3 regions of the Streptomyces sp. NPDC047886 genome follow, and region 1 is predicted to be linked to each of the others. Evidence: riboswitches for the same ligand, from Rfam matches in the RefSeq annotation. Region 1 holds a riboswitch; each other region holds the start of a gene.

Region 1 (9,379 bases):
CGACGTCCTGGTGGTGGGCGGCGGGGCCGCCGGTCTGTCGGCGGCGGTGACACTGGCGCGCTCGCGGCGCTCGGTGCTCGTCGTGGACTCCGGTGAGCCCCGTAACGCGCCCGCCGCCGGGGTGCACGGCTTCCTGTCCAGGGACGGCATCCCGCCGGGCGAGCTGCTCCGGGAGGGCCGGGCGGAGGTCGTGAGGTACGGCGGCCGGGTGGTCACGGACCGGGCCGTGACCGCGCGCGGGGACAGCGGATCGTTCCTGGTGGACACCGCGAGCGGGCGACGCTACGCCGCACGGCGGCTGCTGGTGACCACCGGGCTCACCGACCGCCTGCCCGACATCGCCGGGCTGCGCGAGCGGTGGGGCAAGGACGTCCTCCACTGCCCGTACTGCCACGGGTGGGAGGTGCGGGACGAGCCGGTCGGTATCCTGGCCACCGGCCCGTTGACGGTCCACCAGGCATTGCTCTTCCGGCAGTTGACGTCCGAGGTGACGGTGTTCACGCACACGGCCGACGACCTCGCCGACGAGGAGTGGGAGCAGCTGGCCGCGCGCGGGATCGCCGTGGTGGACGGGGAGGTCGTGGCCGTCGATGCCGAGGACGACCGGCTGACCGGGGTACGTCTGGCCTCGGGGCGGCGCGTTCCGCTGCGGGCCCTGGCGGTGGCGCCCCGGCTGGAGGCCCGGGACGGTGTGCTCACGGGGCTCGGCCTGGCAGCCGAGGAGCACCCCATGGGCGTGGGGCACCACGTGGCGTCGGGCCCCGGCGGGCTCACCGCCGTGCCGGGCGTGTGGGTCGCCGGCAATGTCACCGACCCGATGGCCGGTGTCCCGGTCGCGGCCGCCGCCGGGGTACAGGCCGGCGCGGCCGTCAACGCCGACCTCGTGGCCGCCGACACCGAGGCGGCGCTGGCCCGCCGCAGGCAGGCCCGGCCCGCAGGGGTGTTCACTCCCGCCATGGAGGCCGAAGTCGGCGAGCGTACGGCGGCGGAGCGGCGCCACGGCCTGGCGAGCATGTCGCCTCCCGGCCCGGCCGCCGCCGACCGGCACTGACCGGAAGTCAGGTGGTGCGGGCGCGCAGATGGGCGCGCTCGCCCTGTGGCCCGAAGAGGACGAGCAACTCGACGGACCGTCGGCGAAGCCGAGTGCTTCTGGGAGAACCACTACAGCGGGCGGGAACCCGCCGGCACGCGCCACCCGCACCCCGTGCTGGTCGAGACCGCGAGGGGCCTGACGCCGGGCAGCGCGCTGGACCTGGGATGCGGGGACGGCGCGGACGCCGTCTGGCTGGCCACGAGGGGCTGGCGGGTCACTGCCGTCGACATCTCGGCGAACGCCCTGCGGAGGGCCGCCGCCCGTGCGTCCGCCGCCGGGGCCGCCGACCGCCTCGCCACCGGGCGGCACGACCTGGCCGGCACCTTCCCCTCCGGTACGTACGACCTCATCAGCGCCCACTACCTCCAGACGCCGTTCGCGCTGCCCCGCGCGCAGGTGCTCCGGAAGGCCGCGCGGGCGCTGAACCCCGGCGGGCTGCTGCTGCTCGTCGACCACGGATCGACGCGCCCCTGGGCCTGGAACCCCGCCCCCGACGCCCACTTCCCCGCCCCGGAGGACCTCTTCGGGGAGCTCGCCCTGGATCCGGACCGGTGGCGGCCCGAACGCCTCGACCGCCACCGGCGCGAGGCCACCGGCCCCGACGGGCGGACCGCCATGGTCACCGACACCGTCGTGACCGTCCGCCGCCTGGGCCCTTCCGAACCCTGATCCCGGTCCACACCGTGCCGCGCGCCTCGTACTCGAGCATGGTCTCCACGCCGGTCGCCGCGCCGGTACCGAGCCCGGCGGCGCCGATCGCGGTGGACGTACGGAGCACGTCACGGCGGTTCATTCAGGTCTCCCGTTCCGGTGAGGTGGCCGTGCCGGTGTCCGGCACGGGTGTACGGACGGAGCCGTGCCGCGCGAGGCCGGTCAGTCGGCGCAGGACCAGCAGACCGCCCACGCCCGGGACGGCGGCGTACCACCGGGTCCTCGCCGAGCCGGAGCCGGTCATGGACCACGTGGTGGCGATCACGACGAGGTACGCCGTGCCGTGCATGGGGCCGCCCAGCGCGGTGACCTCTTCCATGTGCACGGTGAGCAGATTGACTGACAGGGCGGCGAGGGAGGCGGCTTCGACGGCGGCCGCCAGGCGCAACGTACGCACGGGCCTACGCTCCCGTGGTGGAACCGGGGCGGACGATCATCAGCACGACGACCACGGCCCACAGCAGGTTGAAGACGCCCGTGAGACCCGTCAGCCTGGCAGCCAGAGGATGCCGCCCGTCGGCCCCGGCCCCGACGTCCGCCCCGGCCCCGGCCCGGGTCCCGGCCTCCGCCCCGGCTCGGGATCCGGCCCGGGTCTCCGCCCCGGCCCCGACCGTCTCCGCCGTCTCCTCCGCCGTCCCGCCGAGCATGCGCCGCTGGTCCGGCAGGATCGCCAGCACCAGGAGGGCGGCGGCGCCGGCCGTCAGCACGACCGAGGCGAGGAGCCAGGCGTCGGTGAGCACTCCGAGCCGCGCTCCGGTGGCGATGCCGAAGACCGGCACCACGACCCCGGCGACGGCGTAGCCGCGGCAGATCCGGTGCAGGAACGCCGCGACGCCATGGGCCCGGCCGTCCGGCGACCCGCCTCCTCCCCGGGGTGGCAACCGCCCGGCGTAGCGGGGGAACAGGGAGGCGGCCACGGAGATCGGGCCGACCACGAGGATCGCCGCGAGGACATGGACGGACAGCAGGAACTTGGTCACGAGGGGGGCTCCGGCTCCGAGCGGGGGCTGATGAGCGGTACGCCCTCGATTCTTCGAACGGTGCCCGGCGTCCGCAATGACGAGTTCCCCACCCTTCCTGCCATGCGCGCCCCGGCCCTGGAGCGATCGGCCACATGGACGGGCCCGGCCCCCACAGCAGCGCCGGGCTGACGTGGGGGCCGGGCTGACGTGGGGGCCGGGACCGGGTGTCGAGGCTCTGTCAGTACGGGCCGTTGACGTTGTCGATCGAGCCGTAGCGGGCGGCGGCGTAGTTGCACGCGGCGGTGATGTTCGCGACGGGGTCGTAGGGGTCCATCGACGTGCCGGGCACGTGGTAGGCACGGAACGTGGGGTCGATGACCTGGAGGAGACCCTTGGACGGCGTTCCGGCCGCGGCGTTGGAGTCCCAGTTGTTGATGGCGAGCGGGTTGCCGGAGGACTCCCGCATGATGTTCCGGTAAATGCCCTCGTACGAACCCGGAATACCGCGCTGCTCCATGATGCTCAGCGATTCCAGGATCCAGCCGTCGAGGTTGTTCGGGAACGAGGCGACCTTGGGCGCCACAGCGGTCCGCTGCTGCGAGCGGTCCGCCCTCGCCGGCTCAGAACGCTTCGCGGTGTCCGCCGACGTGGCCTTGGCGGTGCTCTTCGCCTTCGCTTTCGCCTTCGGCTTCGCCTTGATCGTGAGTTCCAGTCCGGGACGGATCAGTGACGGATTGCCACCGATGGCCTTCTTGTTGTCCTGGTACAGCTTCTTCCAGCCCCCGCTCACGGAATGCTCGCGGGCGATACGGGAAAGGGAGTCCCCCGCGACCACGGTGTAGGTGACGGTGGCGGCCCGGACGGCGGCGGACACGGCCGGTGCGGCGGCCGGTGCGGCGGCCGGGGCCGCGACCACGCCGGCCGGAGCCGCGGTCGGGGCGGCTGCCTGGGCGGGGATCGCCGCGGTCAGCGGCAGGGCGAGCGCCGCGCCTCCGGTGCTCGCGACGGCGAGACCACGGGTCATACGGCTGCTCTTCGGGCGGCGGTGCTTACCCTGTGCGGGCATGGCGCATTCCTCTCCGTCGCCTGCGAGGTGAGCTGTCGGGTTCGGACTGGAGATGTCCGGCCGCGAAGGGACGCGACTTCACCCCGAGCCGTTCCGGAAATCCGGACCGGCGGCCTACCTGGTTCCCCCGCTCCTGCCGTACGTGAGTGGGTGGGGAATCCGGAAGGCGGCAGGATTCGGCGGTCCATCCGGATGTGACGGTGACCGTAAACGAGAGAAGCCGGGCAGAACAAGGCTTGAATTCCCCCCTGCAATCCCATGGATCGATGGATCTTGCAAGGCGGGGACGGTTCGTCGCCGCCGGATGACTCAACTGTGTTTGCGGCGCACGGGAAAGGACGGCATCGGCGCGCATGCGCGGCCGATGCCGGGGTGATTCATCTCACGGAATGCACACCCGCCTGGATTGCTGTGGCAAATCGCCCGACGCTGTGCTGAATTCCCTTAATTCCAGCGGAAAGGGACTCTGATGGCCACTCGTGCGAAAAGGCTGACTAATTGCCCTATTCGGACATGTGTGGCGTTCGGTGCCGTGCCCGTACGGCGGTGCCACCGGAGCATGGCCGGCGGAGGCAGGGGTACTGCGGCCCGCATGGCTGGAATCGAACTCAGAAGTGCCGCGTTCAACGACCACGCCCCCATCGCGCGCCGGCACGCGTGGGAGGGGGACAACGCCTCACCGCCGCTGTCCTGGTCCGGCGTGCCGGACGACGCCACCGAACTGGTGCTGCTGTGCGAGGACCCCGACGCGCCGTCGGGCACGTTCGTCCACTGGGCGGTGGTGGGCATCGAGCCGCACGACGGGGAGGTGGCGGCGGGCCAGTCGCCACCCGGCGGGACAGAGCTGGTCAACGGCTTCGGCCGGCCCGGCTGGGGCGGGCCGCACCCGCCTCCCGGCGACGAGGCCCACCGCTACTTCTTCCGTGTCTACGCGCTCTCGGAGCCGTGCGTGCTGTCGGACGCCCCGAGCGCCGACGAGGTCCATCGAGCAGTGGACGAGCACCTGCTCGCCAGCGGCGACCTGGTCGGCGTCTACGGGCGCTGACCGGCCGCGTCCACCGGTGCTGACCGACCGCCCCCTGACTTCGACCGCTCGACCGCCGGACGGCACCTCGACCGCTCGATCGCCGGACGGCCCGCCGGTCAGACGCCGGCCGCCGGCCGGCGCAGGTCCGCGATCACGTCGCCGTCCGAGACCTGCCCGAAGTCGGCGTACCACTCCTGCACGGCCGTGAAGTCGGAGGGTTCCCGGAGGCAGATGACGTCGTCCGCCTCGTCCCGCAGCGCCGCCGCGGTGGTCGGGGCGCACACCGGGACCGCGAGGATCAGCCGGGCCGGTTCCCGGCGGCGCAGATGGCGCAGCGCGGCACGTGCCGTGATGCCTGTCGCCAGTCCGTCGCCGACGAGGACGACACTGCGGCCGCGTACCGTCGGCGCCGGGCGCCCCTCCCGGTACAGGGCCTCACGCCGGTGCAGCTCCACCCGCTCCCTGGCGACGTCCGCGCCGAGCTTGTCCTCGCTCACGTGGAGGGCCTGCATCGCCACCGGGTCGAAGAGCGGCGGCTCCTCGCCGACGATCGCTCCGATCCCCACGTCCGGGGAGCCGGGCACGGCGATCTCGCGGACCACCAGGACGTCCAGGGGCACATGCAGGGCGCCGGCGACCTCCGCCGCGACCGGTACCCCGCCGCGCGGCAGGGCGAGGACGACGACGCCCGTGAGGTCGTGATCCCCCACCCATTCGAGGAGCCGGGCGGCGAGTTCCCGGCCGGCGTGCCGACGATCGTCGAAGCGCACGGTGCCGCTCCCTTCCCGCAGTGCCGTTCCGTCGGTCCGTTCCCCGGTACCCCGTGCGTCCCGTCGCATACGTGTCGCATACGTGTCGCGTACGAGCGCCGGCGACACCGCCCGGCGACATGGGCCCGGCCGTCACGGGTACCCCCTCCAGGGGAGGCCGCCATGGAACTCGTCGAGGAGCGCCCCTACCGGTACCGCATCGACCCGCGCCCGGGGATGAGGGTCCCGGGTGTGGTGTTCGCGTCGCCCGAGCTGCTGCGGGACGCCCGGCAGTCGCTGGAGCAGGTCGCCAACGTGGCGACGCTGCCGGGCATCGTCGGCGCCTCGTACGCCATGCCGGACATCCACTGGGGCTACGGCTTCCCGATCGGCGGCGTGGCCGCCACCGACATCGACGCCGGCGGCGTCGTCTCGCCCGGCGGCGTCGGGTTCGACATCTCCTGCGGCGTACGGCTGCTCGCCGCCGACCGCGACGCGAGCACGGTCCGGCGGGCGCTCCCGGAGATCATGGACGGCCTGGACCGGACCGTCCCGCGCGGGGCGGGCCCCGGTGGGGTCTGGCGGCTCACCGGCCACGGCCAGCTGGAACGGCTCCTGAACGGCGGCTCGCGTTACGTCGTCGAACAGGGCCACGGCGAGGAACGCGACCTCACGCGCTGCGAGGACGGCGGGGCCGTGGCCGACGCGGACGTGGAGCAGGTCAGCGAGCGGGCGCGCGAGCGCGGGCTCGGCCAGGTCGGCAGTCTCGGCTCCGCCAACCACTTCCTGGAGGTCCAGCGGGTGGCCGAGGTCTACGACGAAGCGGTCGCCGCCGCTTTCGGCATCGCCGGGGACCAGATCTGCGTCATGATCCACTGCGGGTCGCGGGGGCTCGGGCACCAGATCTGCTCGGACCACGTGCGGGCGATGGACCGGGCCATGGCGCGGTACGGGATCGACGTACCCGACCGGCAACTGGCGTGCACCCCGGTGGACTCGCCGGAAGGCCGGGACTACCTCGGGGCGATGGCCGCCGCCGCCAACTACGGCCGCGCCAACCGCCAGCTGCTCTCCGAGGCGGCCCGCCGCGTCTTCGGCCGCGAGGCGAGCGCCCGGCTCACCCTCGTCTACGACGTGTCCCACAACCTGGCCAAGACCGAGACGCACACGGTGGACGGCGAACGGCGCCGGCTCTGTGTGCACCGCAAGGGCGCCACCCGGGCCTTCCCGCCCGGCCACCCGGATCTGCCGCCCGACCTGCGCGGGGCCGGCCAGCCGGTGCTCATCCCCGGCACGATGGGGACCGCCTCGTACGTGCTGACCGGCGTGCCGGGCGGCGACGCGTTCCACTCCACCTGCCACGGCGCCGGGCGGGTCATGAGCCGGCACCAGGCCGCCCGCACGATCCACGGCAGGGACCTGAGGAACCGGCTGGAGAGCGAGGGCATCGCCGTGCGGCCGCTGTCGTGGCGTGCCCTCGCGGAGGAGACCCCGGAGGCGTACAAGGACGTCACGGCGGTGGTGGAGGCGAGCGAGGGCGCCGGCCTCTGCCGGAAGGTGGCCCGCCTGGTCCCGCTCGGCGTCGTCAAGGGCTAGACCGCCAAGAGCCGGACCGCGGGGGCTGGACCGCCAAGGGCTGGACCGCCAGGGGCAGGGCACCGGCTCGGTCCCACGCGGTCATACGTCGACGGTCACCGCGCACGACCAGCCGTACGGACCGGGTGCCAGACGCAGTTCGTTCCAGGAGACCGCCTTCGGCGCGGCGCCGGTGATCTGCACGTTCGCCATGTCGGTCATCGCCAGCCGTATGTCGACGTCCCCGTCGACGCTCTCCGCCTCCACGTCCACGGGCACCTCGCCGTGCACCTCCAGCCGGAAGACGACCTCCTCCAGGAGCGTGGCCAGCAGGTCGTCGTCGGGTCCCTCGGCCAGCCGTACCTGGCGTACGGCGTCCGCCCGGACCCCCGACACGTCCGCGAAGCACTCGACCATGGCGAGCACCGCCTCCGCGAGGCACTGCTCGCGGCTCCCGCCCCATGCCTCGATCCGTACGTCGGCCGTGTGCGGCACGGCGCGATGGCCGCCCTCGCCCGGGCGTCGCGCCTGCCCGCCGTCGTCGCCGTCCTCGTCACGGACATCCCTGTCGCCGGCCATGCCGACCGGTTTCCCCACTGTCCCCGGAACATGCGGCCGCGCCCAGCCCGCATCCGTCACGGGGCCGTGTGGGCCGAACCTGCCGGACCCGGGGGCGGTGCGGAGGACGGGTCAGCCGAGGTTCAGGGTGCGCGCCGCGAACCCCGCCGGTACCGGTGACGCGTAGCCCTCCGGCACCGTGGCCGCGCTCGCGGCCGCCGACGTGTCCGGGGCGGGTGGTTCGGTGACCGCACCGGCCTCCGGGGCCGGTGTGTCCGCGTGCGTGGCGCACGGCCCGCCGCCGGTGGCCACCCCGCAGCGCCCGCCGCGCTTCTTCGGCCGTCCGCACAGCAGGGCGGGGTCGTGGACGTGGCAGAGACCGGACGCACCGGCCCCGGTGGGGCAGCGGTGTCCGGCCTTGGTCGTCGCGGTGCACTGCCGGTCGGGAGACGTGGCCACCATGCACCGCATCATGCCGCAGACCGGTACGGCGCGTCGTGACGGGGTCACCGGTTCGCCGTGCCCGGGGGGCGCGCCCCCGTGCCCGGTGACACGCTGCTCTGGTACGCGCCTCCCGCGATCCGCGACCCAAGGAAACCACCGTGATCACCACTGACTTCGTTCCCGGCTCCCCGTGCTGGCTCGACCTCGGCGCACCCGATGTCGCGGCGGCAGCCGCCTTCTACGGCGCGGTGTTCGACTGGGAGTTCCAGAACTTCGGTCCCGACGCCGAGGAGTTCGGCTTCTTCAGACTGGACGGCAAGGCCGTCGGCGGCCTCGGTCCGCTCACCGAGGAGGGCGCGCGTTCGGCGTGGATGGTCTACTTCCACACGCCGGACGCCGCGGCCACGACCGAGACCGTACGCCGCCTCGGCGGCTCCGTCCGGGTCGAGCCGATGGACGCCGAGGACGCGGGCCGGCTGGCCCAGTACACCGACCCGCAAGGCGGTCAGTTCGCCGTCTGGCAGCCCGGCAAGATGACCGGCCTGGAGGCCGCCGACCGGCCGGGCGCCCTGTGCTGGACCGAGCTGTACACGACGGACGCGGCCGCCGCCAAGGGGTTCTACGGCGACCTGTTCGGCTGGACCACCCAGGACATGGGCCTCCCGGGCGGCGGCGGAACGTACTCCTTGATCACCCCGTCCGGCCAGCCGGAGGAGCGCATGCACGGCGGCCTGATGGAGATGCCCGCCGACCAGCTCGCCCTGACCGGCGGGAGGGCCTACTGGCACCCGGTGTTCGCCTCCGATGACTGTGACGCCGCCGTCGGCCGGGTCAGGGACAACGGCGGCTCGGTGCTGATGGGACCGGAGGACGCGGAGGGCGTCGGGCGGCTCGCGCTGTGCGCCGACCCGGCCGGCGCGGACTTCGTGGTGCTCACGCCGGCCCAGATGTAGGCGTCGGTCCCGGGCCCCGGCCGCCGCTGACCCGTCGGTCCGTGGTCGGCCCATGCGCCCCCGGCACGGGACACCGGCCGGGGGCGCACCCCTGCCCGGTCACCCCTGCCCGGTCACCCCTGCCCGGTCACCCCGCCCCGTCACCGCACCCTGTCACCCCCGGTGTCCGTGTCCGGCGGGGCCTCACCACGACAGGTCGTCGAACAGCGCCGTCACCGGCTGCTGCGGCCCGCCCGTCAGC
Region 2 (9,379 bases), on a different contig from region 1:
GCCGTCTGGCCGGCCTCCTCGGCCGCGTCCTTCGTCCACTCCCCGGGCTCCGCCCAGGCGTGGAGAGCCAGGTTGAAGGTGGCCCAGTGAATCGGGAGCAGCACCCCGCCCGGCCGGCCTCCCTGCAGGTCGAGATGGGCCCGCACTCCCTCAGCCGGCGACATGTGGATATCGGGCCAGGCCCCGGGCAGCGGCGTGCGGTCCAGGTGGTTCTCGGGCCAGAAGTCGCTGTACGCCCCGATCTGGATCATCGTGGCGTCGAACGGCCCGTGGGCGGCGCCGATGTCCTGGAATCCGGGGAAGTAACCGGTGTCGCCGCTGTGGTAGATCCGGTGCTCGGGCCCCGTGACGACCCAGGACGCCCACAGGGTGTGCTGCTGGTTGCGCAGGCCCCGGCCGCAGAAGTGACGGGCGGGGGTCGCGGTGAGCCGCAGGTCGCCCACGTCCGTCGACTCGTTCCAGTCCAGTTCGCGCAGCCGGGACGGGGCCACGCCCCACCGCTCCAGATGGGCGCCGGCTCCGAGCGGCACGGCGAAGAGGGTGTCGGTCGTCGCGAGCGCGCGGATCGTGGGCAGGTCCAGGTGGTCGTAGTGATCGTGCGAGATGACGACGGCGTCCACCGGGCCCAGTGCCGCCAGCGGCAGCGGGACGGGGTGCAGCCGCCGGGGCCCGGCGAACGAGAAGGGCGAGCAGCGCTCGCCCCACACCGGGTCGAACAGGATCCGGCGCCCGTCGATCTCGGCGAGGACGCTGGAATGCCCCATCCAGGTGAGGCGCAGCCCCGAGGACGGTGGCCCGGCCAGGTCGGCGGCGGTCGTGGAGTGCAGGGGTATCGCGTCGGCGGGGGCGCGCCGACGGCGTGACTCCCTGTCGAAGTAGATCTTCGCGAAGTCGACCGCCGAGCCCTTCTGTCCGCGCCGGGGGCCGTCCGGGTTCCGGAACACGCCGTCCGCGAAGTTCGGCGAACGGAGGATCCGCTCCAGGCGCTCTCCCGTGGCGTCCGCGCCGAAGGCGGCGGGCCGCAGGGAGCGCAGGCGGGAACGCAGCCGGTTGCGCACCGGGCGCACAGCGTCAGCGCCGGTCACAGCACCTCCAGGGGCTCGAGTCCTTCCATTATGGGCAGGGGGTGCGACAACGCGGCCGGGGATCTTTCGCGGGGCCGGCCGCGGGCGGACGCGGCCCGGCAGAGGCGGTGGCGGACACGGCCCGGGGGCGGAGGCGGAAGCGGGCGGAGGCGGAAGGCGGGCCCGGAGGCGGAAGCGGGAGGCGCGGTCTGGGCCGTACGCGGCAGCGGCGGCCCGGGGCGACCGGCCGCGCTGGAGCGCGGAACGCCGGCGCGGGACGTCCCGGGCGGGCGGCCCGCGCCGGCGCCGTCCTCTACAACGGCATCAGGTCCGGGCGCTTGGCCGACACGTGGTCGCCGGACGACTCGCCGCGCAGGCGGCGGCCGATCCACGGGACCAGGTACTCGCGGGCCCAGTTGATGTCGTCGCGGCGCTCCTCCAGCGGGCCGCGCGGCGGGAGCGGCGGCCACGGCTGGTCGGGGTCGGCGGGGACCTCCAGGCCGAGGACCTGGCCCGCGCGGAGGGCGACCCGGGTGTGGCCCTCGGCCGACAGGTGCAGCCGGTCGCCGTCCCAGGCACGCCTGTCCTGGACGGACCTGAGCGACCACAGGTCGAGCACCGGGCAGCCGTAGCGGTCGGCGACCGCCCGTACGTGGCCGTTGTAGGTGGCGATCTTGCCGCGCAGATGCCGCAGGACGGGTACGCCGCGCGTGTCGAAGCCGGTGGTCACGACGACCGTGCCGACGACGGCGGCGAGTTCGGCGACGGCCCGTTCGAAGCGTTCGGCGACGTCGTCGGGGTCGCTGCCGGGCCGGATGATGTCGTTGCCGCCCGCGCAGAAGGTCACGAGTTCGGGGGCGAGCTCCTTGGCGCGCGGCACCTGCTCCTCGACGATCTGGTCGAGGAGCCTTCCCCGTACGGCGAGGTTGGCGTACCGGAACGACTCGGGCTCCGGGATGCGGTCGGCGAGCAGGACCGCGAGGCGGTCCGCCCAGCCGACGAACCGCCCGTCGGGGCCGGGGTCGCCCACGCCTTCGGTGAAGCTGTCGCCGATCGCCACGTACGACCCGAATGCGTCACTGTCTCTCAATGTCGAATCGTCTGCCACGGGAGCACATCTTTCCCCGGTGGATGTGACCTACGCGACCGTAAGGAGGGGTTGACGGGAGGTGATCTTTACCACCGGTCGGGATCCGGCCAGGCGGGAAGGGGGCCGTGACGCGGTTCTGCCCGGCACCTCGCAGGTGGTGCCGGGCAGAACCGTGTTCAGGAGTGCGCGCCGGAAGCGCGTCCGGGGGTGCGTCAGATGGCCACGCCGTGCTGGCGGAGGTACGCCAGCGGGTCGATGTCCGAGCCGTAGCTCGGGCTGGTGCGGATCTCGAAGTGCAGGTGCGGGCCGGTGGAGTTGCCGGTCGAGCCGGACAGGCCGATCTGCTGGCCGCCGCTCACGCTCTGACCGGCAGAGACGGACAGCGAGGAGAGGTGGGCGTACTGCGAGTAGGCGCCGTCGGCGTGCTGGATGACGACCTCGTTGCCGTACGCGCCGCTCCAGCCGGCCGAGACGACGGTTCCGGCGCCGACGGCCTTGACGGTGGAGCCGGCGGAGGCCGCGAAGTCCACGCCGGTGTGGTAACCGGAGGACCACATGGAACCGGAGGCACGGTACGGGGTGGTGACGCCGGCGGAGACCGGGGAGGTCCAGCCGGAGGCGGTGCTCTGGGCGGCCTGGGTGGAGCCGGAGTCCTGAGCCGGCGCGGGGGCCGGGGACTTGGCGGCGGACCGCGAGGAGCGGGTGTCGGCCTTCCGGGTGTCGGCGGCCTTCTTCTCGGCCTTCGGCTTGGCGGCCTTCTTCTCGGCGGCCTTGGCCTTGGCGGCCTTCTGCGGGGTCGCCTTGGCGGTGTTCTTCGCGCCGAGGGTGAGCTTGAGCCCCGGGTGGATCAGCGACGGGTCCTCGCCGATGGCCTCGCGGTTGTCCTGGTACAGCTTCTGCCAGCCGCCCTTGACGTTCTTCTTGTGGGCGATCTTGGCGAGGTAGTCGCCGGCGACCACGGTGTACGTCCGGGGCGCGGGCTTCGCGGCATCCAGCGCGGCCGGGGCGGCGGCGGGGGCGACGGTGACGGAGGCGACCGTCTGCGCGGCGGTCGGGGCGCTCTGCGGGGCGGCGTGGGCGCCGGTCGCACCGAGGAGCGGCAGCGCGATGGCGGCGCCGCCCGTGCCGGCGGCGACGAAACCGCGGGTGAGGGAGCTGGACTTGGGACGGCGGTGCTTACCCTTCGCGGGCATGGCGAATTCCTCTCCGGCGCCTGCGAGGTGAGCTGTCGGGTTCGGGCTGGAGATGCCCGGTCGCGCGGTGGCGCGACTTCACCCCGAGCCGTCCGGGAATTCCCGTCCGGCGTACTACCTGGGTCCCCCGCTCCTGCCACACGTGGGTGGGTGCGAATTCCGGGCGGCGGCAGGATTCGGCGTTCCGTCCGGATTGACCGTGACCGTAAACGAGTCAGGACGACGGGAACAAGCGGATGGTTTCAGCCGCCCTTTCCCGTCGATGAATTCGGCTCGGAATTCCGGTCACCCTCCGTCGATTACGGATCATGAATTCCCGCCGTGGGCATGGGATTTCGGCGGGGCGGCCCACCACGGACCGTCACGTTTATGACGCTGCTCACGTGGTCGGACCCATCTCCCTTGCTACCGGGGCACGTTATGCCTTATACGCCAATTCGGACAGAAGGCCCATGAGGCGACGAGATCACATGAACGCGAGCAAGTGGAATCAACGGCTCGGAGTCGGACCACGGCCGCCTCCCGATCGCCGTACGACCCCATGGGCAAATCATGGTGAATAAGGACAGACCGCCGCATCGGGCGTCGCTGTCGACTCGGGGGCCGGTGCGGCGCCCGCTGCGGTCGTCGCGCCCGCCCGAACCGGTGCAACATGGGACAATTGCCTACATGACGGATGTCGAACTCGTCAGCGGCGATACACCGCCATCACCCGGGCCACGGATGTACGAGCCGCACGGAGATGATTGCCCCAGGAACCGATGTCGTATCGTCAGATCCGCGACATCGTCGGCGGCCGTCGCCGACGGCAGACACGGAGGAGCCCCCGTGACGCAGCAGCTCCCGCACGTCCCGTCGTCGACCGAGCCCGAGCTGAGCGGGGTGCGGAACTTCCGCGATGTGGGAGGGCTGCCGACCATGGACGGGCGCCGGGTGCGCCATGGCCGGCTCTACCGCAGCGGGCACCTCGCGCACGCCACCGACGGCGACACCGTGTTCCTGTCCTCGCTGGGGCTCCACACCGTCTTCGACTTCCGCAACGCCGCCGACCAGAAGCTGGAGGGTCCGGACGTCGAGCTGCCCGGCGTACGGAACGTGAACATCCCGCTCACCGACCCGGCCGACGGCGCCGAGTTCTGGACGATGGTGCGCGACGGGGACATCCACCAGCTGCGCGATCTGCTGGCCGACGGCAAGGCGGCGGCGAGAATGACCGACGCGTACCGCGCCATCATCACCACCCGTACCGCCGAGCACAGCCAGGTGCTCCACGCGCTCGCGGAGGACAGCGTCCCCGCGCTGATGCACTGCGCCGCCGGCAAGGACCGGGCCGGCCTGTCCATAGCGGTGGCCCTGCTCGCGGTGGGCGTGGAGCGCGACGCCATCGAGGAGGACTACCTCAAGTCCAACGACCCGCACCGCCGGTACAAGGTGCGGCGCGGCGCCAACGCCCCCGGCGGCATGTCCCCCGAGGTGATGGAGCTGCTGAGCCCCCTGTTCGACGCACGGGCCGAGTACCTCGCCACGGCCTTCACCGCGATCGAGGAGACCTGGGGCACGACCGAGCGCTACCTCACCGACGGCCTGCGCCTGACGCCGGCCACCCGGGAGCGGCTGCGCGACCGTCTCCTCGACGGCGACTGATCGCCCCGGCGCCTGCCGGGCGCGCCTCGCGCACCCGCCCGGAGCGAGCCGCCTCGCCCGGCTGCGGGGCGCCGCCTCACCGGTTCTGGCCGCCGAGCAGGAACAGCAGGTAGAGGAAGGCCGCGAAGAGGTGGCCCGCCACCAGATAGGCGAAGAGCCGGATGATCAGCCCACGGGGGAATCTCCGCTCCTCGTGGGTGGGCGGCAGGGCAGCCGGGTTCTCGGACATGACGCACCTCTCGGGCAGGTCGCCCTCCCGCTGACCGGGGGGCGGGGAAGGGGGAGCGGATCAGCGCCGGTGGGTACCGCCGCCGAGGCACAGGTCGGCTGCCGCGCTCCGCAGCAGGGTGTGGACGAACAGCAGCTCGGCGCCGCCCCGTCCGGCGGCCCTGATGCGGTGCGGGGTCAGCGAGTCGAACTGGGCGCTGTCGCCCGGGTCGAGCACATGCACGGCGTCCCCCAGCGCCAGCCGCACCCTGCCGTGCAGGACGTACAGCCACTCCTCCCCCGGGTGGACGCGGACGGTGTCGTCCCGGCCGTCGGCGGGCGGGGCGGGCAGCTGGACGCGGAGCGCCTGCATGGCGCGGCCGGCCCCGCCCGCCTGGTGGTACGTCCAGCCGTCCGCGACGACCGGCTCGGCGCGCCCCGCGCGAACGATCGGATCACGTTCGGGGGCGGCCTCGCCCAGCAGCTCGGAGACCGTCGTACCGTAGACACGAGCGAGGCCGAGCAGCATCGGCAGGGAAGGCTGGCGACGGCCGGTCTCCAGCCGGGACAGATGCGCCGGGGACAGTCCGGCGCGCTGCGCGGCCGCCTCCAGCGTGAGGCCTCGGCGGCGGCGCAGGCCGCGCAGCCGCGGTGCGACCTCGGGCAGCGCCTCGGCCCCCTCGCCCTGGGGAGTGCTCATGCGTCCATTGGGCCAGGAATTCTCCTGTGGGGCAATTTTCTTGCCCCACAGGCAAAAACCGGCGCTCTGCCCGCCGGCCTCAGCGGTTGGCGACCGCCTGCTTGACGAGGTTCTTGCCGAACTCCCAGATCAGCCCGCCACCGCTGTGGGCGTCGTCCATCACCTCGGTGAACGCGGCCACGAACCGGTTCACCTCGCGCTCCCCGATGGTGAGCGGCGGGATGAGCTTGATCACTTCGAGGTGGTCGCCGGAGACCTGGGTGAGGATGCGGTGCCGTTGCAGCAGCGGCACGACCACCATCTGCGCGAAGAGTCCCTTACGGGCGGCCTGGAGCATGGTCCAGCGGCCACGCAGCCCCAGCGACGACGGCCGGCCGAACTCGATGCCGATCATCAGGCCGCGCCCGCGCACGTCGTGCAGCAGCTCGTAGCGGTCCACGAGCGCAGCCAGCCGTGACTTCAGCAGCTCCCCGGTACGGCGGGCGTTGGCCACGATCTCCTCGTCGTCCATCACCGCCAGCACCGCGAGACCGGCCGCCATGGCCTGGGCGTTGGCGCCGAAGCTGGCCGAGTGCACCAGGACCCGGTCCATGGACGAATAGACCTTCTTGAAGATCCAGTCCTTGCCGAGGGTGGCGCCGACCGGCACGTAGCCGCCGGAGAGCGCCTTGGCGACGCACACCAGGTCGGGTTCCACGCCGTCCTCGTGCTGGTAGGCGTAGAAGTCGCCGGTCCTGCCGAGGCCGGTCTGCACCTCGTCGGCGATCAGCAGCGCCCTGTGCCGGTGCAGCACCTCCTGGGCGGCCCGGAGGAAGCCGGGCGGCGCGCTGTGGACACCCTTGCCCTGGATGGGTTCCACCACGAACGCGGCGACGTCGCCCCGCTTGAGTTCGCGCTCCAGGGCGTCCAGGTCGCCGAGCTCGATCGCGGTGTCGGGCAGGAGCGGGCCGAACCCGTCCCGGAAACCCTTCTCGCCGTTGACCGACAGCGAGCCGGCGGTCAGCCCGTGGAAGGCGTGCGCGCAGTGCACGACCCTGGGTCTGCCGGTCGCGCAGCGGGCGAACTTCAGTGCTGTCTCCACGGCTTCGGTGCCGCTGTTGGAGAAGAACACCCGGTCCAGGTGCGGCGAGTGGGCGAGCAGCCTCTCGGCGAGCAGGCCGGGCAGCGGCGGGCAGTCGAACCGGGTGAGGTCGGCCAGGGAGGCGTCGAGGGCGTCGTGCACCGCCTTGCGGACGACGGGATGGTGCCTGCCGAGCCCCATGACGCCGAACCCGGCGAGCATGTCGAGGTAGTCGTTGCCCTCGGTGTCCCAGAAGTAGGCTCCCTCGGCCCGTTCGTAGACCTTGTCGAAGCCGATGGCGCGCAGCATGCGGGGCAGCTGGGGGTTGAGGTGCCTGGCGTGCAGTTCGTAGCGCTCCGCAGAGCGTTCAGCGAGCAGTCGCGCCAGGTCGAACTCCTTCAGAGGGCCCGTGCCCGGTCCCGCGTCAGGCTTGGCGTCGACGGCGGTGGCCGCTGCCGGCGCCGGGGCCCCGGCCGCGCGCGGCGCCACGCCCCCCGTCACCTCCGGCGCCACGTCCGGTACCACGCTCGGTTGCACGTGCTGTTCCACGTGCCGTTCCACTGCCCTCGCCCCGCGCGGTCCCCTCGCCCGGCGGTCGTCAGTCACGGGTGCCCGAGACGGTCTCGCGGGCGGCGCGCAGCGACTCGCGCAGCGACCCCATGGTGGCCAGGACGGCGGTGGGTTCGTAGCCGCAGTGGGCCATGCAGTTGGCGCAGCGCGGGTCCTTGCCGCGGCCGTACCTGCTCCAGTCGGTGTCCTCGATGAGCTCGCGGTACGTGGAGACGTATCCGTCGCTCATCAGGTAGCAGGGCCGCTGCCAGCCGAAGAGGGAGTAGTTGGGAATCGCCCACGCCGTGCAGGCGAAGTCGGCCTTGCCTTCGAGGAAGTCGAGGAAGAGCGGCGAATGGTTGAGCCTCCAGCGCCGCCTGTTGCCGCCCGCGAACGCCTTCCTGAACAGTTCGCGTGTCTGCTCAACGCCGAGGAAGTGCTCCTGGTCGGGCGCCTTCTCGTACGCGTACGCGGGCGAGATCATCATCTCGTCCACCTTCAGTTCGTCATTGAGGAAGTTGAGCACCTCGATGACCGTCTGCGGGGTGTCGGTGTTGAAGAAGGTGGAATTGGTGGTGACCCGGAATCCGCGCCGCTGGGCCTCCTTGATGGCCTCCACCGCCTCGTCGAACACCCCTTCCTTGGCCACCGACTCGTCGTGCCGTTCCCGCAGGCCGTCGATGTGCACGGCGAACGCGAAGTACGGCGAAGGGGTGAAGTCCTCGATCCTCTTGCGCAGCAGCAGGGCGTTCGTGCAGAGGAAGACGTACTTCTTCTTCGCCACCAACTGGCGGACGATCTCGTCGATCCTCGGGTGCATCAGGGGCTCGCCGCCGGCGATGGACACCATGGGCGCCCCGGACTCCAGCACCGCTCCGACCGCCTGGGCGACCGGCATGCGCTGCTTCAGCACTCCGGCGGGGTGCTGGATCTTGCCGCAGCCCTCGCACTTGAGGTTGCACGCGTAGAGGGGTTCCAGCTCGACGATGAGGGGGAACTTGTCGCGCTTGCGGAGCTTCTGTTCGAGCAGATAGGTCCCGACCCGGAGGGTCTGGCGAAGCGGCATGGCCATCTGGCTCACCTCCTGGGGAGCAGCAAGGAACGGTGCCATTCGAAGAATGCGGGAAGGACGGCACGAAGAACACGGAAAGCCGATATTCCACCGCGTACCGTGCCGATGCGGACCAGTTCGTGCTCCGGGGCGTCCACGACCACTCGTACGGCGGCAACCGGGCGCGGTCCCCGGCCCAGCGCGGTGCGCAGGGTCGCGGCGGACTCCATGTCGACGGCGAGGGCGCCGGTGGCGCGCAGCGCGGCGCGCTCCTGTCCGCGGACGACGTGGTCGGAGCCGGTCAGCGGGCCGGTGTGGACGGTACGGCCCGGTACGGCGCGGGCGACGGCGTCGACCAGCAGCTCCGTACCGGTGCAGACGGTGACCCCGTCGGCGCCGCGCGTCTCGTCGGCGACGACCAGGTCGCCGGGGTGCATGCCGGGGGCCAGCCCGGCGCAGAAGCCGGAGGCGACGACCGCGGCGCCGCGCAGCGGACCGGTCAGGGCGGCGGTCACGGCGCGGCGCGCGTTGACGGGACCCATGCCGGTGCGGACGACCGTCACGGGGCCGAGCGCGCCGCCGCGCAGTGCGAACCGCTCGATGCCGAGCGCGCAGGCGATCACCAGGGGCGGGACCGGCGGGGCGGCGGGGCCGGCGCCGGGGGTGGGCCGGGAGGGTTCCGGTTCTGCCGGCATCAGCCCTCCTCGCGGCGGCCGACGGCGGGTTCGCCGTGCAGGTATCTGCCCAGCGCGGTCAGCGGGAAGACCTGCCGGTACAGGTGGTAGTTGATGGAGAAGTCCCAGGGGAAGCCGGTTCCCGTG
Region 3 (9,379 bases), on a different contig from region 1:
GGGCTGCACTGCGACGCCGTGGCGCGGCTGGCGGGCGACGACCCGGGGGTGCGGATCGTGCCGTTCCGGGGCGAGTACTACGACCTGGACCGGCCCGGCCTGGTGCGCGGCCTGGTCTATCCGGTGCCCGACCCGGCCTTCCCGTTCCTGGGCGTGCATCTCACCCGCGGCATCGGCGGGGGCGTCCACGTCGGGCCGAACGCCGTGCCCGCGCTCGCCCGCGAGGGGTACGGGCCGCTGGTCGTACAACCCCGGGACCTCGCCGGGACCCTCTCCTGGCCCGGCACCTGGCGGATAGCCCGCCGCCACTGGCGGTACGGGGCGGGCGAGATACACCGGTCGATGTCCAAGCGTGCGTTCACGGAGGCGGTGCGGCGCCTGCTGCCCGCGGTGGAGGAGGCGGATTTGCGCCCCGCCCCGGCCGGAGTCCGCGCCCAGGCGGTGCTGCGGGACGGCACCCTCGTGGACGACTTCCTGATCCGGGAGGCCCCGCGGACGGTCCACGTGCTGAACGCCCCGTCGCCCGCCGCGACCGCGTCGCTCCCGATCGGGCGGGAGGTGGCCCGCAGGGCGCTGGCCCACCTGGACCGGCGGCCCCGGGCGCAGGCCGAAGCGTGAGCCCGGCACCGGACCGGGCGCCGGGGACGGTGCCGAGGGCCGATGCCGAAACCGGGCGCCGAGGGCCGGTGCCAAGGAGGTACCGAGGACGGTGCCGAGGTCGACCGGTCCCGACCGCTGGCGGGGCCGGCCGGTCCCAGGCCGGTGCCGGTGCCATTCCTGGCCGTCGGAAGACATCGGAAGAGATCAGAAGAGATCGGAAGAGGTCGGAAGCGGATCCGTCGGGGGTTCGGCGGGGGCTCCGTAGAATTGGACCCACTGTGTCCGAGAAAACCGCGCTGACCGCGTCCCCCGCCCCCCTGTCCGACGGCCCGAAGCCGCTGGTCGACGGCCCGACGCGCCCGGACGTCGACACCGCCGCCCCCGACAGGGCGCAGGCGCGTGCGCGCCGGGGGAGCCGTATGTTCCCCGACGGCACCGGCCCGTCGCCCGACCCCGCCGGGTCGCACTTCGAGCGCCGCATCCGGAGCTTCCAGCCGCGCCGCAGCCGGGTCACACCCGGGCAGGGCGACGCGCTGCGCCGGCTGTGGCCCGCCTGGGGGCTGGACATCGACGGGCAGCGCACCCTGGACCTCGCCGAGCTGTTCGACGGGCTCCCGGTCGTGCTGGAGATCGGCTTCGGCATGGGCGAGGCCACCGCGCGGATGGCCGCCGACGACCCGTCGACCGGCATCCTCGCGGTCGACGTGCACACCCCGGGGCAGGGCAACCTGCTGGGTCTCGCCGAGCGGGCGGGGCTGACCAATGTCCGGGTGGCCAACGGCGACGCGATCATCCTGCTGCGGGAGATGCTGACGCCCGACGCGCTCGACGGTGTCCGCGTCTACTTCCCCGACCCGTGGCCGAAGAAGCGGCACCACAAGCGGCGGCTGATACAGCCGGAGTTCCTCAGCCTGGTCGCCACCCGGATGAAGCCGGGGGCGGTCCTGCACTGCGCGACGGACTGGGAGCCGTACGCGGAGCAGATGCTGGAGGTGCTGACCGCGCACCCGGACTTCCGGAACACCGTGCCCGACGGCGGCTACGCCCCGCGCCCGGACTTCCGGCCGCTCACCCGGTTCGAGGGACAGGGCCTGGACAAGGGTCACGTCGTCCACGACCTGCTGTTCCGCCGCGGCTGAGCCGGAGCAAAGGGTTCCGGGCGACGGCCGCACGTGTCGTGCCCACCCGGCGTGGAACACCGTCGCGCGCTGTCAGTGGTCCTCGTTAGGGTCGTCTGGTGTCCGAGCCGTCACCGCAGCACCCGCCGCCGTCACCGCAGCACGCGCCACCGCGACCGGCCGTCCCACCGACGCGACCGGCCGCGTCGCCACCACAGGAACCGGCCGCCCCGCCACCATCGGAACCGGCCGCCCCGCCCGCGCAACCGGCTGTTCCCGCGTACGAAGCCGAACCGTCGTTCGACGCCGTACCCGAGCGCGCCCGCTGGCGCTACAAGCCCCGCCGCCTGTGGCGCAGCAAGGTGGTGCGGGCGACAACCGTGATCATCGTGCTGGCCCTGTGCGCGCTGGTGATCCTCGCCCTGGTCCGTGAACAGACCGGAACCCAGGGCTTCCTGGTGGGGCTCGGGCTCGCGCTGCTGCCCGTACCGCTGCTGATGGCGGCGTTCCGCTGGCTCGACCGGGTCGATCCGGGCCCGTGGAAGAACCTGCTGTTCGCGTTCGCCTGGGGCGCGTTCGCCGCCGCGCTCGTCGCGATCATCGCCAACACGTTCGCGACCCGCTGGATAGCCGTGGCCACCGCGGATCCGGCCTCGGCGGACACGATCGGCGCGACCGTCGTCGCCCCGGTCGTCGAGGAGAGCGCGAAGGCCGCCGCGATTCTGCTGATCTTCCTCTTCCGCCGCCGGGACTTCACCGGGCTGGTCGACGGCGTGGTCATCGCCGGCTTCACGGCGACCGGGTTCGCCTTCACCGAGAACATCCTCTACCTCGGCAACGCCTTCGACGAGGACCAGGAGTTCGGGACGTCCGGAATCGAGTCCGTCACGGCCGCGACCTTCTTCGTACGGATCGTGCTGTCGCCGTTCGCGCATCCGCTGTTCACCGTGTGCACGGGCATCGGGTTCGGGATCGCCGCCGCGCTCGCCGCCCGGCGCGGCAAGGTACTGCGGGCCCTGCTGCCGGCGCTCGGACTGCTCCTGGCGATGGGGGTGCACGCCCTGTGGAACGGTTCGACCACGTTCGGGCCGTGGGGGTTCTTCGCCGTGTACGGGGCGTTCATGGTGCCCGCCTTCGGGCTGCTGACCTGGCTGGCCGTCTGGACCCGGCAGCGTGAACTGCGCACCGTGTCGGCCGAACTGCCCGCGTACGCCGCCGCCGGCTGGCTCTCGCCCGCCGAGCCCCTCGCGCTGGCCTCCATGCGGGCGCGGGGCATGGCCCGGGACTACGCGCGGCGCACGTTCGGCCCGGCGGCGGCACGGGCGGTGGTGGAGTACGAGACGTTCGCGACGTCGCTGGCGTTCCTGCGCCACCGGGCGCGCCGGGGCGCGGTCGGCCAGGACTTCGCCGCCCGTGAACAGGAGCTGCTGCACCACCTGTGGCAGCGCAAGGACGTGGCCGGCCCGTCGCTCACGTACGCGGCGCGTGCGATCGGCCGCGTATGGACGCCGCCCCCGCACCGCGACTACGGCGGCTACAACCCGTACCGGCAGCGGTAGGCGGACCGGTGGACGGACCGGCAGCCCTGGCGTCGGGGGGTGTACCGCCGGGGCTGCCGGGATTCATGGGGCCGGGCCTGGACGCGGGGACCAGGACCGAGCCGAAGCGGGGCCGGGGCTGGACGCGGGTGCCGGGGCCGGACGCGGGTGCCGGGGCCGGACGCGGGTGCCGGGGCCGGGATTCGACCCACGGCCCCGACCGGACGGCTCCGCCAGACCGTGAGCCGGGCTCCGTCAGACCGTGAGTGAGCCCGGCTGCTGCGTTCAGACCGTGAGTGCGCCAGGCTGCTGCGTCAGACCGTGAGGCCCTTGCCGCGCAGCCACGCCAGCGGGTCGATGCCCCCGCCACCCGCCGTGTGGACCTCCAGGTGCAGATGCGGACCGGTGACGTTGCCGGTCGCGCCGACCCGTCCGATGGTCTCGCCGGTGGTGACCGTCTGCCCCGCGCTGACCGTCATCGAGGAGAGGTGGCAGTACCAGATCTCGGTGCCGTCCTCCAGCTCCAGGACGATCCGGTAGCCGTACGCGCCTGACCAGCCGGCCGACTTGATGGTGCCGCCGTGCACGGCCTTCGCGGGCGTGCCCGTCGGGGCGGCCAGGTCGAGGCCGGTGTGGTAGCCGGAGGACCACATCGAACCGGCCTGGCCGTACGTCGAGGTGATCGTGTACGAGGAGGTGGGGAGGGCGTAGCTCGCGGCGAGCTTGGCCAGCCGCTCGGCCTCGGCCTTGGCTGCCGCCTCGGCCTCCAGCCGCTTCCGCTCCTCCTCGGCCGCCTTCTCAGCGGCGGTCTGCTGCGCCTTCGCCTCCGCCGCCGCCTGTTCGGCGGCCGCCTGCTCGGCGGCGGCCTTCGCCTCGGCGTCGGCGGACGCCTGCTGCTGCTCGGCCTGCTGGAGGATGCGGGCGCGCAGCGCCTCGCCGGCCCCGGCGTCCCTGTCCGCGGCGGCGCTCTGCTCATCGGTGCCGTCGGCGGGGGCGGCGAGGGAGAGTGCGGTGAGGGGGGCGGTGTTGCCGTCGCTCCCGGCCCCGGACCCGTCGGTGTCGTCGCCGGATATCAGGGAGCCGACGCCGGGCAGCGACGAGGCGTCCGGCAGGTCGGGCAGCGAGATGGAGATCGCGGGCTTGTCCTGCGCGGTGGCTATGCCACCCGCTCCGACCGCCGCGATGACACCGACGCCGAGGACGGTGGAGCTGCGGGCGAGGCCGCCGCGCTGCTTGGCGACGCGGTGCCGGCCCCGGACAGGGCGGACGGTCTCCTCGGTCGGGTTCCATTCACCGACGACGGTGTCCGTGCCCATGGTGTCCGGACCGCCCGCACCTCCCGAAGGACCGTAGGACCCGAAGTACTGGAACGGCGGGTCGAAAGACGCTTCGGGGGCAGGCCTGTTGGACGCCACGGAGGCGCACTCCTTTCCTTCCTTCTCGCCTACCGGGTTAGCTGACGGGTTCGGAGCAGGAAGGTCTCCTACGGGTCGGTTCGACCCGATTCACCCCAAGGTGGTGGTTCCCCGGTTCCCTTGCGGAATTCGGCGTACGCGCACGGCGCCGTCTCTGGCGACGGCTGGGACGACCGCGCTGCGTTATCGAACGTTAATAGACGCGGGCGCCGGATTCCAAGCCGTTCCTACTGATCATTAACACTCCTTGGCCTGGACTAACCGGGGCACAATCGGGCGCAATCGGGCGAGTTGACCTGACCTCAGAAACATTCTCCGACCACGCAGTTTCTGACCGTGCGTCAAATGTTATGCGGAGGGGTGCCTCTCACTCACAGAGAGTGGTCACTCGGCCCCCGCATGCCGTGGGCCCGGCCGGGTGACCGCCAGCAGGGCCATGTCGTCCGTCGAGCCGCCGCCCGTATGCCGCCGTACGTCCTCCACGAGAGCGTCCAGCAGCGCCTCGGGCTCCGGGAAGACCCGCCCCGCCAGCCGCGCGGCCGGATCATAGAAGGTGCCCCGCGCGTCCCGCGCCTCGGTCAGCCCGTCCGTGTAGAGCAGCAGCGTCGTACCCGGCGGGTACGGCGCCTCGTCCGCCCGGTCCGGCCAGGTCGCCAGCTCCGACATGCCCAGCGGCAGCGCGTGCTCGGCCGGCTCCACCGCACCGACGCCCCCGTCCGCGTACAGCAGCAGCGGCTCGGGGTGGCCCCGGTTCACCACCCGGACCACGCCGTCGCCGTGCGGAATCTCGGCCAGTACGGCGGTGGTGAACCCCTCGAAGACATCGAGCCCGTCGCGTCGCGTGCCTTCCCGGGCCAGCGCCCGCTCCAGCCGCAGGGCCACCGCCTCCAGCGAGCTCTCCTGCTCGGCCGCCTCCCGGAACGCGCCGAGCACCACGGCCACCGCCTCCACGGCGCCCATGCCCTTGCCGCGCACGTCGCCGACCACCAGCCGCACCCCGTGCGGGGTGTCCTGCACCGCGAACAGGTCGCCGCCGATGAACGCGTCCGCCTGCGCCGCCTCGTACCGCGCTGCCACCCGCAGTCCCCCGATCCGCTCGGCGGGCGTCGGCAGCACCGCCCGCTGCGCCGTCTCGGCGATCTCGCGGGCCGACGCGAGCCGCTCGCTGCCCCGGCGTACGACCCGGTTGATGAGCACCGCGAGGGCCGCGACCGTGATCACGGTGAGGATCTCGGTGACGGCGGGCCCCCGCTCCAGCGGGCTGTAGAGCTGATGCGGGCCCACGATGGCCAGGACGGCGAAGAGACCGGTGACGAGCGTCCGCACCTGGTCGAACAGCGAGGCGGCGATCAGCGGGGCGGCGACGAAGAACGGCACGGCCGTGAAGGGCGGCGGGGTGGCCCAGTCGTAGACCACACCGCAGACGATCAGCAGGGCGGGCAGCACACGGACGAGCCTCCGCGTCCAGGCACCACCTCCACCGCCCCCGGCCCCCGAACCGGCACCACCGTCGCCGTGGCCGCCGCTGCCGTGGTCGTGGCCGTGGCCGTGGCCGTGGCCGCCGCTGCCGCCGTCCTGGCCGCCGGACCCTGCTCGCTGCGCCACTCGTGCTCCCCTGCCGTCCCTACGGCTGCGGACGGTAACCGCGCCGCATCCGGCCGGACCTTAGCCGCGCCGCACAGCCGCCGACCATCCGCCGAGCGGCCGACCGGAAAGCCAGAGCGGCCGACCGGAAAGCCAGGGGGAAGCCAGAGAGAAGCCTGGGGGCGAGACCTCGAGGAAGCCAGGGAGAAGCCAGGGGGCGAGACCTCGAGGAAGCCAGGGAGAAGCCAGGGGAAGCTACGGGCAGGCCACGGGGAAGACCACGGGAGAACCCGGGAATACGACGAAGGCCCGGTGCGCAATGCACCGGGCCTTCGTCTTCAGTAGCGGGGACAGGATTTGAACCTGCGACCTCTGGGTTATGAGCCCAGCGAGCTACCGAGCTGCTCCACCCCGCGTCGGTGAACACCACCTTACGCCATCCGGAGCACGACCGTTCACCATTTACCGCCGGGGCCGATGTGGCATGGATCTCCCCACGGCACCACACCGCCCGGCACGGCCCCGGACGCACGAGTGCCCCGGCCGCTGAAAAGCAGCCGGGGCACGAACCCCCTGGTCGACAACCGCCTCTCGGCGTTTCGACCTGGTAGGCCCTGTGGGACTCGAACCCACAACCAACGGATTAAAAGTCCGCTGCTCTGCCAATTGAGCTAAGGGCCCTCGACGGGTCATCCCCGAGCATAGCCCGCCGAAGCCCGTGAGCCGATCGGGTATCGGCTCACGGGTCCGGGTGTTACTGGGTGTCAGCCGTTGCGCTTCCAGCGCGGCTTGTCGTCACGGCGCCCGAAGGAACCGGTGGTCGAACCACGGTGGTCGTCACGGCGGCCGTACGGGCGGTCGTGGCCGGCCGAGCGGAAGCCGCCGCCCGACGGACGCTCGTCACGGCGGTCGCGGTTGAACGGACGGTCGTTGTCCCGGCGGAAGCCACCGCCCGACGGACGCTCGTCACGACGGTCGCGGTTGAACGGACGGTCGTTGTCGCGACGGAAGCCACCACGGTCACCGCCACGGTCGTCACGGCGGTCGTTGTCCCGGCGGAAGCCGCCACCCGACGGACGCTCGTCACGACGGTCGCGGTTGAACGGACGGTCGTTGTCGCGACGGAAGCCACCACGGTCACCGCCACGGTCACCGCCGCGGTCGTCACGGCGGTCGTTGTCCCGGCGGAAGCCGCCACCCGACGGACGCTCGTCACGACGGTCGCGGTTGAACGGACGGTCGTTGTCCCGGCGGAAGCCGCCGCCCGACGGACGCTCGTCACGACGGTCACCGCCACGGTCGTCACGGCGGTCGTTGTCCCGGCGGAAGCCGCCACCCGACGGACGCTCGTCACGACGGTCGAAGCCACGGTCGCCGTCACGGCGGTCCCGGCGGTCGAAGTTGCCCCGGTCGTCACGCCGCTCGCGGCGCTCGTACGACGACCGCTCCTCGCGCACCGGCTGCGCGGGCTGCTGCTGCTCCGCGACGGCCGCCTCGACCTCGGCCTCGGCGGCCTGCGTCACCTCGGCGACGGCCGCCTCCGGGTCGTCGCCCCGCTCGCGCGCGGCGCGGGCGACCAGGCGGTCGGCCTCCTCGCGGAGTTCGACGGCGCGGCGCTGCAGCCGCTCCAGCTGCTTGGTCAGGTCGGCGACCTCGCGCTCGGCCTGCTTGGCGGCGTTGTTCGCGGAGTCGGCCTGGACCTCGGTCAGGGACCGGGCGCCGGTGATCTCGGCGACCTCCGGGTCGAACGCCCCGGCACCGCCGACGATGTGGCGCGAGGCGTCGACGCCCGCGTCCTCCATGAGGCGGAAGATCTGCCGGCGCTGGTGCGGCAGCGCGAGCGAGACGACCGTGCCGGACTTGCCGGCACGGGCGGTACGGCCCGAGCGGTGCAGGTAGTCCTTGTGGTCACCGGCCGGGTCCACGTTCAGGACCAGGTCGATGCCGTCGACGTGGATGCCGCGCGCGGCGACGTCGGTGGCGACGAGCACGTTCACGTACCCGTCCTTGAAGTCGGCCAGGGTCCGCGTACGGGCGCCCTGCGTCATGCCGCCGTGCAGCGCGTCCGCCTTCACGCCCGCGTCCCGCAGCTGCTCGGCGACACGGTCGGCGCCGAGCTGGGTGCGGACGAAGATGATGGTGCGGCCCTTGCGGGCGGCGATCGCGGCCGTGACCGGCGCCTTGTCCTTGGGCTTCACGACCAGGACGTGGTGGGTCATCGTCGTGACGTTGCCCTGGGCGCTGTCGACCTCGTGGTTGACCGGGTCCTTCAGGTAGCGCTTGACGAGGGTCGCGATCTCGTTCTCCATGGTCGCGGAGAAGAGCATGCGCTGGCCGCCGGCCGGGACCTGGTCCAGCAGCTCGGTGACCTCGGGCAGGAAGCCCAGGTCGGCCATCTGGTCGGCCTCGTCCAGGATCGCGACCTGGACCTGCTCCAGGGAGCAGGCGCCGCGGTTGATGACGTCGCGCAGCCGGCCCGGGGTGGCGACGAGGATGTCGACGCCGCGCTCCAGGGCGTAGATCTGGTTGCCCATCGACGTACCGCCGCAGACGACCTTCATCTTGAGGCCGAGGACGTCGCCGTACGGCTGCAGGGCGTCCGCGACCTGCATCGCGAGCTCACGGGTCGGCGTGAGGATGACGCCGCGGGGCTTCTTCTTGTCGGTGTGGCCGCCGGCCAGCAGGCTCAGCAGCGGCAGGCCGAAGGAGAGGGTCTTGCCGGAGCCGGTACGGCCACGGCCGAGGATGTCCTTGCCTTCCAGGGCGTCCGGGATGGTCGCGGCCTGGATCGGGAACGGGGTGGTGACACCGTTCTGCGCGAGCTTGCGGACGACGCCGTCGGGCAGGCCCAGATCGGCGAAGGTCACGGTCGGCTCACCGGCCTCGTCGGCCTCGTGGCTGTCGGCGTCGTCGGCGTCGTCGTGCGCGTCCTCGACGGCATCGGTGGTCTCGACGGCATCGGCGGCATCGGTGGTGTCTTCGGCCTCGACGACGGTGACCGCCTCGACGGCTTCCTCTACGGCCTCGACCAGCGCCTCGTCGGCGACGACGATCTCGTCGTTCTCGGACACGACGGCGTGGTCAGAACTGAAAATGGACATGCGAAATGCGAAACCTTCCGGAG

The links. Region 1 has a riboswitch for cyclic di-AMP ahead of ACGF5U_RS15890 (transglycosylase SLT domain-containing protein). Riboswitches for the same ligand answer to the same signal wherever they lie in the genome.
Region 2: linked by a shared signal. The riboswitch ahead of ACGF5U_RS21275 (peptidoglycan DD-metalloendopeptidase family protein) and the one ahead of ACGF5U_RS15890 (transglycosylase SLT domain-containing protein) in region 1 are both predicted to bind cyclic di-AMP.
Region 3: linked by a shared signal. The riboswitch ahead of ACGF5U_RS15010 (M23 family metallopeptidase) and the one ahead of ACGF5U_RS15890 (transglycosylase SLT domain-containing protein) in region 1 are both predicted to bind cyclic di-AMP.

The regions. Positions count from the first base shown of each region.
Region 1 is NZ_JBIDCF010000004.1:202,272-211,650, forward strand. It holds gene ACGF5U_RS15870 (NAD(P)/FAD-dependent oxidoreductase) at 1-1,051, shown strand, start outside; gene ACGF5U_RS15875 (class I SAM-dependent methyltransferase) at 1,097-1,762, shown strand; gene ACGF5U_RS15880 (hypothetical protein) at 1,887-2,201, opposite strand; gene ACGF5U_RS15885 (hypothetical protein) at 2,206-2,784, opposite strand; gene ACGF5U_RS15890 (transglycosylase SLT domain-containing protein) at 3,005-3,832, opposite strand; cyclic di-AMP (ydaO/yuaA leader) riboswitch at 3,837-4,024, opposite strand; gene ACGF5U_RS15895 (YbhB/YbcL family Raf kinase inhibitor-like protein) at 4,425-4,877, shown strand; gene ACGF5U_RS15900 (phosphoribosyltransferase) at 4,976-5,629, opposite strand; gene ACGF5U_RS15905 (RtcB family protein) at 5,792-7,204, shown strand; gene ACGF5U_RS15910 (archease) at 7,286-7,762, opposite strand; gene ACGF5U_RS15915 (hypothetical protein) at 7,874-8,203, opposite strand; gene ACGF5U_RS15920 (VOC family protein) at 8,344-9,138, shown strand; gene ACGF5U_RS15925 (SpoIIE family protein phosphatase) at 9,322-9,379, opposite strand, start outside.
Region 2 is NZ_JBIDCF010000006.1:167,337-176,715, reverse strand. It holds gene ACGF5U_RS21285 (MBL fold metallo-hydrolase) at 1-1,085, opposite strand, end outside; gene ACGF5U_RS21280 (SGNH/GDSL hydrolase family protein) at 1,378-2,172, opposite strand; gene ACGF5U_RS21275 (peptidoglycan DD-metalloendopeptidase family protein) at 2,367-3,347, opposite strand; cyclic di-AMP (ydaO/yuaA leader) riboswitch at 3,352-3,506, opposite strand; gene ACGF5U_RS21270 (tyrosine-protein phosphatase) at 4,176-4,991, shown strand; gene ACGF5U_RS21265 (DUF6126 family protein) at 5,068-5,220, opposite strand; gene ACGF5U_RS21260 (helix-turn-helix domain-containing protein) at 5,281-5,898, opposite strand; gene ACGF5U_RS21255 (aspartate aminotransferase family protein) at 5,978-7,360, opposite strand; gene hpnH (adenosyl-hopene transferase HpnH) at 7,557-8,579, opposite strand; gene ACGF5U_RS21245 (1-hydroxy-2-methyl-2-butenyl 4-diphosphate reductase) at 8,585-9,253, opposite strand; gene shc (squalene--hopene cyclase) at 9,253-9,379, opposite strand, start outside.
Region 3 is NZ_JBIDCF010000003.1:752,106-761,484, reverse strand. It holds gene lhgO (L-2-hydroxyglutarate oxidase) at 1-618, shown strand, start outside; gene trmB (tRNA (guanosine(46)-N7)-methyltransferase TrmB) at 1,020-1,739, shown strand; gene ACGF5U_RS15015 (PrsW family intramembrane metalloprotease) at 1,838-3,277, shown strand; gene ACGF5U_RS15010 (M23 family metallopeptidase) at 3,571-4,671, opposite strand; cyclic di-AMP (ydaO/yuaA leader) riboswitch at 4,683-4,816, opposite strand; gene ACGF5U_RS15005 (PP2C family protein-serine/threonine phosphatase) at 5,056-6,276, opposite strand; tRNA gene ACGF5U_RS15000 (tRNA-Met) at 6,598-6,671, opposite strand; tRNA gene ACGF5U_RS14995 (tRNA-Lys) at 6,861-6,936, opposite strand; gene ACGF5U_RS14990 (DEAD/DEAH box helicase) at 7,020-9,356, opposite strand.